3 regions of the Pseudomonas sp. GW823-FHT02C05 genome follow, and region 3 is predicted to be linked to each of the others. Evidence: predicted binding sites of a transcription regulator. Region 3 holds the regulator's gene; each other region holds the start of a gene.
The links. Region 3 encodes sigma-54, which starts transcription at its own class of promoters, with help from an activator protein. Its sites were predicted from a motif close to ANTGGCATNNANNTTGCTNT; they were not measured.
Positions count from the first base shown of each region.

Region 1: the regulator sigma-54 is predicted to act here: its motif matches at 1,022-1,041, upstream of AC1RGE_RS31055 (CmpA/NrtA family ABC transporter substrate-binding protein).
Region 2: the regulator sigma-54 is predicted to act here: its motif matches at 1,620-1,639, upstream of glnK (P-II family nitrogen regulator).

Region 1 covers NZ_JBXAJU010000007.1:188,016-191,922, reverse strand. The annotation lists gene AC1RGE_RS31060 (quinone-dependent dihydroorotate dehydrogenase) at 1-928, opposite strand, end outside; gene AC1RGE_RS31055 (CmpA/NrtA family ABC transporter substrate-binding protein) at 1,161-2,372, shown strand; gene AC1RGE_RS31050 (ANTAR domain-containing response regulator) at 2,388-2,963, shown strand; gene AC1RGE_RS31045 (nitrate/nitrite transporter) at 3,308-3,907, shown strand, end outside.
Region 2 covers NZ_JBXAJU010000004.1:448,553-452,459, reverse strand. The annotation lists gene AC1RGE_RS23510 (YifB family Mg chelatase-like AAA ATPase) at 1-981, opposite strand, end outside; gene AC1RGE_RS23505 (accessory factor UbiK family protein) at 1,168-1,428, opposite strand; gene glnK (P-II family nitrogen regulator) at 1,845-2,183, shown strand; gene AC1RGE_RS23495 (ammonium transporter) at 2,217-3,554, shown strand; gene AC1RGE_RS23490 (secondary thiamine-phosphate synthase enzyme YjbQ) at 3,765-3,907, shown strand, end outside.
Region 3 covers NZ_JBXAJU010000002.1:214,863-218,769, reverse strand. The annotation lists gene lptC (LPS export ABC transporter periplasmic protein LptC) at 1-277, shown strand, start outside; gene lptA (lipopolysaccharide transport periplasmic protein LptA) at 264-809, shown strand; gene lptB (LPS export ABC transporter ATP-binding protein) at 809-1,534, shown strand; gene AC1RGE_RS11945 (RNA polymerase factor sigma-54) at 1,717-3,210, shown strand; gene hpf (ribosome hibernation-promoting factor, HPF/YfiA family) at 3,336-3,641, shown strand; gene ptsN (PTS IIA-like nitrogen regulatory protein PtsN) at 3,654-3,907, shown strand, end outside.

The DNA.
Region 1 (3,907 bases), on a different contig from region 3:
CCGCAGCGATCTTCTCAGCCGCGTGCTTGCCTTCGGTGATGCCGCCCACGGCGATGATCGGCAAACGGCCGGCCAGTTCAGCAGCCAGTACCTTGACCGTGTGGGTGCTCTTTTCCCGTACCGGTGCGCCGGACAGGCCGCCGGCCTCGGCGCCGTGCTCCAGGCCTTCGACACCTTCACGGCTCAAAGTGGTGTTGGTGGCGATCACTGCGTCCATGCCGGTTTCAAGCAGGGCGCGGGCCACTTCCACGGTTTCCTCGTCGCTCATGTCCGGAGCGATCTTGATGGCCAGCGGTACACGCTTGCCGTGGATCGCAGTCAGTTCCTGTTGGCGCTGGCTCAAGGCCGCCAGCAGTTGCTTGAGCGACTCGCCAAATTGCAGGCTGCGCAGGCCCGGGGTATTGGGCGAGCTGACGTTGACCGTGACATAGCTGGCATGGGCATAGACCTTGTCCAGGCAGATCAGGTAATCATCCACCGCCCTCTCCACCGGGGTGTCGAAGTTCTTGCCGATATTGATCCCCAGCACGCCTTTGTATTGCGAGGCCGCGACCCGTGCCAGCAGGTTGTCGACCCCGAGGTTGTTGAAGCCCATGCGGTTGATGATGGCCTCGGCCTGGGGCAGGCGGAAGATCCGCGGCTTGGGGTTGCCCGGTTGCGGGCGTGGGGTGACGGTGCCGATCTCGACAAAACCAAACCCCAATTGGGCGAAGCCGTCGATGGCTGCGCCGTTCTTGTCCAGGCCCGCAGCCAGCCCTACCGGGTTCGCAAACTCCAGGCCCATGACCTTGACCGGCATCTGCGCCGGGGCCTTGCACAGCAGCCCGTTAAGGCCCAAACGCCCGCCCGCGCCGATCAGGTCCAGGGACAGATCGTGGGAGGTTTCCGGGGAGAGTTTGAACAACAGCTGGCGGGCCAGGGTATACATGGGCGGGATGAACTCGGTTGGCGGCGAAATAGGGCGCCGATTATAGCCGGCCCCGGGGCTTGCAGGCGAGGCGCGAAGTGAAATCCCCGCCGGGCTGGCATATGCCTTGCACCCTCATGTGCATGCAGACCTCGGCCAAGGGCGGCTGAGGTCCCAGGACAATGGCGTCGTCACCCGCCCCGGCCTCACCCGGTCGGCGGGTACGACGCTTTTTTATGCAAGGTGCCACGTCATGACCGATCTCCCCAACACCCCGCTGGCCTGGGTCAACGGCAGCGATACCCCGGAAAAGTCCGCCATCGACCTGGGCTTCATGGCCCTGACCGATTGCGCCTCAGTGGTGGTCGCCGCCACCCAGGGCTTTGCCCAGCCCTACGGACTGACTCTGAACCTAAAGCGCCAGAGCTCCTGGGCCGGGCTGCGGGACAAGCTGGTGAGCGGCGAACTGGACGCCGCCCACAGCCTGTACGGTCTAATCTACGCGGTACACCTGGGTATCGGCGGCACCACCCCCTGCGACATGGCAGTGCTCATGGGCCTGAACCAGAATGGCCAGAGCATCAACCTGTCCCGGGAGCTGCAGAACCTCAAGGTGACCAGCCCTGAGACATTGGACCGCCATGTGCACCAAAGCCGGGCACGACTGACCTTCGCCCAGACCTTCCCCACCGGTACCCACGCCATGTGGCTGTACTACTGGCTGGCCAGCCAGGGTATCCACCCGCTGCAGGATGTCGACAGCGTAGTGGTGCCGCCACCGCAGATGGTGGCTCATCTGCAGGCCGGGCGCATCGACGGGTTCTGCGTCGGCGAACCCTGGAGCGCCAGTGCAGTGCAGCAGGATCAGGGCTTCACCCTGGCCACCAGCCAGGCGATCTGGCCGGATCACCCGGAAAAAGTCCTCGGCTGCACCCGCGCCTTCGTCGAGCAATACCCGAACACCGCCCGGGTCCTGGTGATGGCGATTCTCGAAGCCAGCCGCTTTATCGAGCAAAGCCCGGAAAACCGCCGCAGCACCGCCCAGTTGCTGAGCGCTGCCGATTACCTGAATGCACCGCTGGACTGCATCGAGCCGCGGCTACTGGGGGATTACGCCGACGGCCTGGGCAATCGCTGGCAGGACCCCCACGCCCTGCGTTTTCACCATCATGGCGCCGTCAACCTGCCCTACCTGTCCGACGGCATGTGGTTCATGACCCAGTTCCGGCGCTGGGGCCTGCTGCGGGAAGACCCGGATTACCTGGGCGTCGCTCGCCACGTGCAGCAGCTGGAGCTGTACCGCGAAGCCGCCACCGCGCTAGGCATCGCCGCCTGGGGCCAGAACATGCGCAGCAGCCAGTTGATCGATGGCAAGGTGTGGGACGGCTCTGAGCCTGCCGCCTATGCCCGCAGCTTCCGCCTGCATGCGATGAACGGCACCCCTCCCCTTGTTGCCCACCGCTGATCGGAGCCCGCGAACATGCTGCGTATCCTGCTGATCAACGACACCGCGAAAAAAGTCGGAAGGCTCAAGGCCGCCCTCAGCGAAGCCGGTTTCGAGGTGATTGACGAATCCGGCCTGACCATCGACCTGCCGGGCCGCGTCGAAACGGTGCGTCCGGACGTGATCCTGATCGATACCGAGTCACCCAGCCGCGATGTCATGGAGCAAGTGGTGCTGGTCAGCCGCGATCAACCCCGGCCCATCGTGATGTTCACCGATGAACACGATCCGGGGGTAATGCGCCAGGCGATCAAGTCCGGGGTCAGCGCCTACATCGTCGAGGGCATCCAGGTCCAGCGCCTGCAGCCTATCCTCGACGTGGCCATGGCGCGCTTTGAAAGCGACCAGGCCCTGCGCGCGCAACTCCAGGCCCGGGACCAGCAACTGGCCGAGCGCAAGCGCATCGAACTGGCCAAGGGCCTGTTGATGAAGATGAAGGACTGCGACGAAGAACAGGCCTACACCCTGATGCGTCGCCAGGCCATGAGCAAACAGCAGAAGCTGATCCAGGTCGCGGAACAGATCATCGCCATGCAGGAACTGCTGGGCTGACCTGCGCCCCGTAGGAGCCGGCTTGCCGGCGAATAGGCCTCTGAACCTTGTGCCAGTCTTGAGGGTGCCTTCGCTGGCAAGCCAGCTCCTACAGCGAACCTGCCCATGGGAGCCAGCATTGGCCGCAGGTTGGCGCGGCTCTTGCTATCAGATCCACACCGGTAACCAACGGCGGTTGCCCCACCTACGACAAAGACGTCGCGCGCCCTGCTCGCCCTCAACGAGCCGGGTGCCGACGTTTTTTCGTTTTGGCCCCACTGACCGGGGTCGGTGGCGCGGCCGTGGCGGCGCTCCACCTGCAAGCTCATGACGACTCCAACGACTCTTATCAGCTGAGGTGCGCGATGAATTCAAGCTTCTGGAAATCCGGCCACACCCCGACCCTGTTCGCGGCCTTTCTGTATTTCGACCTGAGCTTCATGGTCTGGTACCTGCTGGGCCCCCTGGCGGTGCAGATCGCCGCCGACCTGCACCTGAGCACCCAGCAACGCGGGCTGATGGTGGCCACGCCGATTCTCGCCGGCGCAGTGCTGCGCTTCATCATGGGCCTGCTGGCCGATCGCCTGTCGCCCAAGACCGCCGGCCTGATCGGCCAGGTGATCGTCATCGGCGCGCTGTTCATGGCCTGGAAGCTGGGCATCCACAGCTATGAGCAAGCGCTGCTGCTGGGGGTATGCCTCGGCATGGCCGGGGCTTCCTTCGCCGTGGCCCTGCCCCTGGCCTCGCAGTGGTACCCGCCGCAGCACCAGGGCAAGGCCATGGGCATCGCCGGTGCCGGCAACTCCGGCACGGTGTTCGCCGCCCTGCTGGCACCGGTACTGGCAGCGGCCTATGGCTGGAGCAATGTGTTCGGCCTCGCCCTGATTCCCCTGCTGGTGACCCTGGCGCTGTTCGCCTGGCTCGCCAAGAACGTCCCCCAACGGCCCCAGGCCAAGTCCATGGCC
Region 2 (3,907 bases), on a different contig from region 3:
TCGGGCAATGACGATCTGCCCGGACTCCATGGGCTCGCGCAGCACTTCCAGGACCTTGCGGTCGAACTCCGGCAGTTCATCGAGAAACAGCACGCCGTGATGGGCCAGGGTGATTTCCCCGGGCTGGGGTTTCGAGCCGCCTCCGACCAGTGCCGCACCCGAAGCCGAATGGTGGGGCTGGCGAAACGGCCGCTGTGGCCAGTAACGCAGGGGCTTGTGGCTGGCCACCGACTGGATCGCCGCGACTTCCAGGGCTTCATCTTCCTGCAGCGGTGGCAGCAGGCCGGGCAAGCGGCTGGCCAACAGGGTCTTGCCGGTGCCTGGCGGGCCGCTGAACAACAGGTTGTGGGCGCCCGCCGCGGCGATCAGCAGGGCGCGCTTGGCGGCGAGCTGGCCTTGCACTTCGCTGAGATCGGGGTAGGGGAAGTGGCTCTGCACCAGGCCGTCGCTGACATAGGGCGCAATCGGCGCGTGGCCGTTGAAATGGGCAACGGCCTCCAGCAGATGATCCACCGCGATCACCTTTAGGCCGCTGGCCAGGCAGGCTTCTTCGGCATTGGCCCGGGGCACCAGCAGGGTATGCCCGGCGTCGCGTGCCGCCAGTGCGGCGGGCAGTACGCCGCGTACCGGGCGCACCGCGCCGGAGAGCGCCAGCTCCCCCAGGCATTCGATGTTGTCCAGGGCCAGGGCCGGCACCTGCACGCTGGCGGCAAGGATGCCCAGGGCGATGGCCAGATCGAAGCGCCCGCCGTCCTTGGGCAGGTCCGCCGGCGCCAGGTTGAGGGTGATGCGCCGGGCCGGAAAGTTGAACCCGGCATTGAGGATTGCACTGCGCACCCGGTCCTTGCTTTCCTTGACCGCGGCTTCCGGCAGGCCCACCAGGGTCAGGCTCGGCAAGCCGTTGGCCAGGTGCACTTCAACACTGACAGCCGGAGCCTGGACGCCGACCTGGGCACGGCTGTGGATGATTGCCAGGGACATGGGGAGAGCTTCCTTGCGACAGCGGGAACCGCGTCCTGCGGTGCTGCAAGGATAGATGATGGGGCTGGCCAGAGGAGCGCCCGAATGGGCACAGGATATGTCGTCGGTGCACGAGCCTTCGCCGGCAAGCCAGTTCCTACAGGACAGGTCTGTAGGAGCCGGCCTGCCGGCGAACCCGGATTCAGATCATTGCGCTGCCGGGTTCAGCCGGGCTTCCAGCTCCGCCACCTTGGCTTCGAGGCTTTCCAGGCGCGCGCGAGTGCGGGCCAGGACCACCATCTGGCTGTCGAATTCTTCCCGGCTGACCAGGTCCAGCTTGCTGAAGCCGCTTTGTAGCAGGGCCTTGAGCTGGCTTTCGATTTCATTGCGGGGCAGGGGTGTTTCACCGCTGAGCAACCGCGAGGCGTGGCCGCTCAGGGCGTCGAGAAGGTCTTTGGGCGCGAGCATGGGAGAGTCCTGAATTGCAGTCGGCCCGCAGTGTATCACGCAGCAACGACGCTCCAGGTGGCCCCGGGTTGCACGTTTTTCGCGCATCTGGCCGGGCGCCAGCGCACCGTTTTTGTGCGTATCCCGGGTGCCGTTTTCCCGCATTCCCTGCCGGCTCGGGGCAAGGGACTGAAATCACTGATTTTTCCCGAGCTGGCAAGCTTTCTGCTTAGACCCTGGTGACCCATGCACTGATGCAGTCGCTGTGACGAATGCAGTGCGGCAGGCGGAGCGGGGTGTGTTTCGTCAGACAGCGGTTAGCTGGCGTCGGTCGGGCTGAGGAAGGCCGACGGTGCGTTACAAAGCCAGGCACTGCGCTTAGACTTGAGTCGGGTTTGTTTTCCTGGGGCAAGTCCACCAATTCGGGAGAGAGTTTCATGAAGCTAGTCACTGCCATCATCAAGCCGTTCAAGTTGGACGACGTGCGCGAGTCGCTGTCCGAGATCGGCGTGCAGGGCATTACCGTCACTGAAGTCAAAGGCTTCGGCCGGCAGAAGGGTCACACCGAGCTGTATCGCGGTGCGGAATACGTGGTGGATTTCCTGCCCAAGGTGAAGATCGATGTCGCCATTGACGACAAGGATCTTGACCGGGTTATCGAGGCGATAACCAAGGCCGCCAACACCGGCAAGATCGGTGACGGCAAGATCTTCGTGGTCAATCTGGAACAGGCTATTCGCATCCGTACCGGCGAAACCGATACCGACGCAATCTAAGCCGCCAAACCCAACGCCCCAGGAGAAAACAATATGACTCTGCGTAAATTCGCAGGGCTAGGAGCCCTTTTGTCCCTCGTAATGCCAGGCCTGGCCATGGCGGCAGACGAAGCGGCGGCTCCAGTCCTCAACTCCGGCGATACCGCCTGGATGCTGACCTCCACAGCCCTGGTGCTGTTCATGACCATTCCTGGCCTGGCGCTGTTCTACGGCGGCATGGTGCGGTCGAAAAACATTCTTTCGGTAATGATGCAGTGCTTCGCCATTACCGGCCTGATCACTGTCCTGTGGTTCATCTACGGCTACAGCATGGCGTTCGACACCACCGGGATGGAAGCCGGCGTGGTCAACCTCAATTCCTTCGTGGGCGGTTTCTCCAAGGCCTTCCTGGCGGGCATCACCCCGGCCAGCCTGACCGGCCCGGCTGCGCTGTTCCCTGAAGCGGTGTTCGTCACCTTCCAGATGACCTTCGCCATCATCACTCCAGCGCTGATCGTCGGTGCCTTCGCCGAGCGGATGAAATTCTCCGCCATGCTGATCTTCATGGGCGTGTGGTTCACCCTGGTGTATGCGCCGATCGCCCATATGGTCTGGAGCGGTCCGGGCTCGCTGCTGGGCGACTGGGGCGTGCTGGACTTCGCCGGCGGCACCGTAGTGCACATCAACGCCGGTATCGCGGGCCTGGTGGCCTGCCTGGTGCTGGGCAAGCGCAAGGGTTTCCCGACCACGCCGATGGCGCCACACAACCTGGGTTACACCCTGATGGGCGCAGCCATGCTGTGGATCGGCTGGTTCGGCTTCAACGCCGGTTCCGCCGCTGCCGCCAACGGCACCGCCGGCATGGCCATGCTGGTCACGCAGATCGCGACGGCTGCCGCCGCCCTGGGCTGGATGTTTGCCGAGTGGATCACCCACGGCAAGCCTAGCGCGCTGGGCATCGCTTCGGGTGTGGTCGCAGGCCTGGTGGCAATCACTCCGGCTGCCGGTACCGTTGGCCCGATGGGCGCCCTGATCATCGGTCTGGCGGCCGGTGTGGTGTGCTTCTTCTGCGCCACCAGCCTCAAGCGCAAGCTGGGATATGACGATTCCCTGGACGCCTTTGGCGTGCACGGCATCGGCGGTATTCTCGGTGCGATCCTCACCGGTGTGTTCGCTGCTCCGTCCCTGGGTGGCTTCGGCACCGTGACCGATGTTGCCGCTCAGGTCTGGATCCAGGCCAAGGGCGTGGGTTTCACGGTGATTTACACCGCGATCGTCACCTTCATCATCCTCAAGGTTCTGGACGCGGTCATGGGGCTGCGGGTGAGCGAGGAAGAAGAGGCGGTCGGCCTCGATCTGGCACAACACAACGAGCGTGGTTACAACCTGTAATCGCGCAAGAAAAAAAAGCCCGGCTCCGGCCGGGCATTTTTTTGCCTGATGTTTGTCATTGAGAAAGGCTGAAAGGATTTTCTGACAAGCATTGGCGTGTTTGCCGTGACGATTTCCGGCAGGGCAAATGCTTACACTAAAGCAGGATTATTCGGCGCTTTGTTTTTTCCCTGAGCGCGCTAGAATGCGCGCCGAAGCGTGGAGATCGGTATGTGGCAACAGACCCTGATTACCCTGCGGGCCAGGCCCCGGGGCTTTCATCTGGTGACGGACGAGTTGCTCGCCGGCCTGCCTGAGTTGAAGGCATGTCGGGTTGGTCTGCTGCATCTGTGGCTGCAACATACCTCGGCCTC
Region 3 (3,907 bases):
TGTCCAGAGCGAACGCGGCGAGGTCAACCCGGACGGCACCGAGGTCGAGCTGATCGATTCGGTACGGGTTTCCCGCACCGACGAGCACAACCGCAACCTGCTGATCACCACGACCCGCATGACAGTATTCCCGCAGAAGCAATATGCGCAGACCGAGCAAGCCGTTAGAATCGACGGCGCCGGCGGCGTGACTACGGCCAAGGGAATGAAAGCGTATTTGAAAGACGGCAGGATGAACCTGCTATCGAACGTAAGAGGACAGTATGAGGCTCGTTAAAACCCTCCCTATTTTGCTCAGTCTGGGCGCAGCACTGGGAAGCGTGAGCGCCTGGGCTCTGCCGAACGATAGCCAACAGCCGATCCGCATCCAGGCCGACGACGCCCAGCTGGACGACAAAAACGGCGTGGCCACCTACAAGGGCGATGTCATCATCACCCAGGGCTCGATGAAGATCACCGGTAACACCGTGACCATCACCCGGTCCAAGACCGGTGAAATCGACGTGGTGACCTCGGTGGGCAACCTCGCCTACTTCGAGCAACTGCAGAAGCAGACCGACCCGAAACCGGTCCAGGCCTACGCCGTGACCATCCAGTACCATGCCCAGCAGAACCGCATCGTGCTGATCGACAAGGCCAAGGTCATCAACGACGGTAATACCACCGAAGGCGAGAAGATCGTCTACGACACCGTCAAGCAGGTTGCCAACGCCGGTCGCGCCAATGGCAGCTCGGTTACCGCGCCGCGTCCGCGGATCGACATGGTCATCCAGCCGAAAAAGAAAACCGACGAGCAAAAGGCCCAGTAATGGCAACTCTGAAAGCTCAGCACCTGGCCAAGAGCTACAAGAGCCGCCAGGTCGTGCGTGATGTCAGCCTGTCCATCGACAGCGGTCAGATCGTCGGCCTGCTCGGCCCCAACGGCGCCGGCAAGACCACCTGCTTCTACATGATCGTCGGCCTGGTCCAGGCCGATCAGGGCCGCGTCCTGATCGACGACCTGGATGTCAGCCACCAACCGATGCACGGTCGCGCACGCGCCGGTATCGGCTACCTGCCCCAGGAAGCCTCGATCTTTCGCAAGCTGTCGGTGGCCGACAACATCATGGCCATCCTCGAGACCCGCAAGGAGCTCGACAAGGCCGGCCGTCGCCAGGAACTGGAAAGCCTGCTGCAGGAATTCCACATCAACCACATCCGCGACAACCTCGGCATGAGCCTGTCTGGTGGTGAGCGGCGCCGTGTGGAGATCGCCCGGGCCCTGGCCACCGCGCCCAAGTTCATCCTGCTGGACGAACCCTTCGCCGGTGTCGACCCGATCTCGGTGGGCGATATCAAGCAGATCATCCACCACCTCAAGGCCAAGGGCATCGGGGTGCTGATCACCGACCACAACGTCCGGGAAACCCTGGACATCTGTGAGACCGCCTACATCGTCAACGACGGGCAACTGATCGCCGAAGGCGACTCCGAGACCATCCTGGCCAACGAACTGGTCAAGGAAGTCTATCTGGGCCATGAGTTCCGCCTGTAAGGGCTGATGTGTTGGGCTGGACGCCAGGGCGCCGGGAACAATAAAACCCTACAAACTTTATTGTTACAGCGCTCTAGGCAAACACTTCAGTTTCAGGCATATAATTTGCTTATGTTTGGCGCTCCGGCGCCCTGTAGTGGATGGCGCATGTGCGCCGGCAAATAAGGTGTTAAGCCCCTGCCATGAAACCATCGCTAGTCCTTAGAATGGGCCAGCAGCTGACGATGACACCGCAGCTGCAACAGGCCATCCGCCTGCTCCAATTGTCGACCCTGGACCTGCAACAGGAAATCCAGGAAGCCCTGGAGTCCAACCCGATGCTCGAACGCCAGGAAGAAGGCGACGACTTCGACAACAGCGACCCCCTGGCCGACAACACCGAGTCCAAACCCAATACCGAGATCCAGGAGCCCTCCTACCAGGAAACCGCCCCCACGGTGGACAACCTCGAGGACGGTGAGTGGAACGAGCGCATCCCCAACGAACTGCCGGTCGACACCGCCTGGGAAGACGTATACCAGACCAGCGCCAGCAGCCTGCCCAGCAGCGATGACGACGAGTGGGACTTCACCACCCGCACTTCCGCGGGCGAGAGCCTGCAGAGCCACCTGCTCTGGCAACTGAACCTGGCGCCGATGTCGGACACCGACCGCCTGATCGCCGTGACCCTGATCGACTGCATCAACAATCAGGGCTACCTGGACGAAACCCTCGAGGAGATCCTCGAAGCCTTCGATCCGGAACTGGACATCGAACTGGACGAGATAGAAGCCGTCCTGCACCGCATCCAGCAATTCGAACCCGCGGGCATCGGCGCCCGCAACCTGGGCGAGTGCCTGTTGCTGCAACTGCGCCAGCTGCCGGCGAAAACGCCCTGGCTGGGCGAGGCCCAGCGCCTGGTCAGTGACTACATCGACCTCCTGGGCAGCCGCGACTATAGCCAGCTGATGCGGCGCATGAAGCTCAAGGAAGATGAGTTGCGCCAGGTCATCGAGCTGGTGCAGAGCCTCAACCCCCGCCCCGGTTCGCAGATCGAATCCAGCGAAGCCGAATACGTGGTCCCGGACGTCATAGTGCGCAAGGACAACGAACGCTGGCTGGTGGAACTGAACCAGGAATCCGTGCCGCGCCTGCGGGTCAACGCCCAGTACGCCGGTTTTGTACGCCGCGCCGACACCAGCGCCGACAACACCTTCATGCGCAACCAGTTGCAGGAAGCCCGCTGGTTCATCAAGAGCCTGCAAAGCCGCAATGAAACCCTGATGAAGGTCGCCACCCAGATCGTCGAGCACCAGCGCGGCTTTCTCGAATATGGCGATGAAGCGATGAAGCCGCTGGTTCTGCACGATATCGCCGAGGCGGTGGGCATGCACGAATCGACGATTTCCCGGGTGACCACGCAAAAATTCATGCATACCCCACGGGGCATATATGAGCTGAAATACTTTTTCTCCAGCCACGTCAGCACTTCGGAAGGCGGTGAATGCTCGTCCACGGCGATCCGCGCGATCATCAAAAAATTGGTGGCCGCGGAAAATCAGAAAAAGCCGTTGAGTGACAGCAAGATCGCTGGTTTACTGGAGGCACAAGGCATTCAGGTAGCCCGTCGTACCGTCGCCAAGTACCGCGAATCCCTTGGGATCGCGCCTTCCAGCGAACGTAAGCGGTTGATGTAGCCGCAGGGCTGGCCACAGCGTTTCAGAGTGTGTTTGAAAAGGGCCCGGTGTCGTTTTCAAACGTAGTCTAGGTGGCAGGCAACCCAGCCTGCCGCGTTATGCACTGGCAACGAAGGAGAAGCTGTATGCAAGTCAACATCAGTGGACACCAACTCGAAGTGACTGAACCCCTGCGCGTCTACATCGGCGAAAAACTCGACCGGCTGGAGAGGCACTTCGACAAGATTACCAATGTGCAGGTCACCATGGCTGTCGAGAAGCTGAAGCAGAAAATCGAAGCCACCCTGCACATCCACGGTGGGGAGGTCGTTGCCAACGCAGAACATGACGATATGTATGCCGCAATCGACCTGCTCACGGACAAGCTTGACCGCCAACTGAAAAAGCATAAGGAAAAGCAACTCCACCTTCTCCAAGGCACGGGTCGCTAACACTCCCCTCCCATGATCCGACTTGAAAGCATCCTGACCCCCGGCCGTTCCCTGGTGAACGTGCCGGGCGGCAGTAAAAAACGCGCCCTCGAACAAATTGCCAACCTGATCAGCCGTGAAGTGCCTGATCTGGAGATGCAGGATGTCTTCGAGAGCCTGATTGCCCGTGAAAAACTCGGTTCCACCGGTTTTGGCAACGGCATCGCCATTCCCCACTGCCGCCTCAAAGGCTGCGAGTCGCCCATCAGTGCGCTGATGCACCTGGA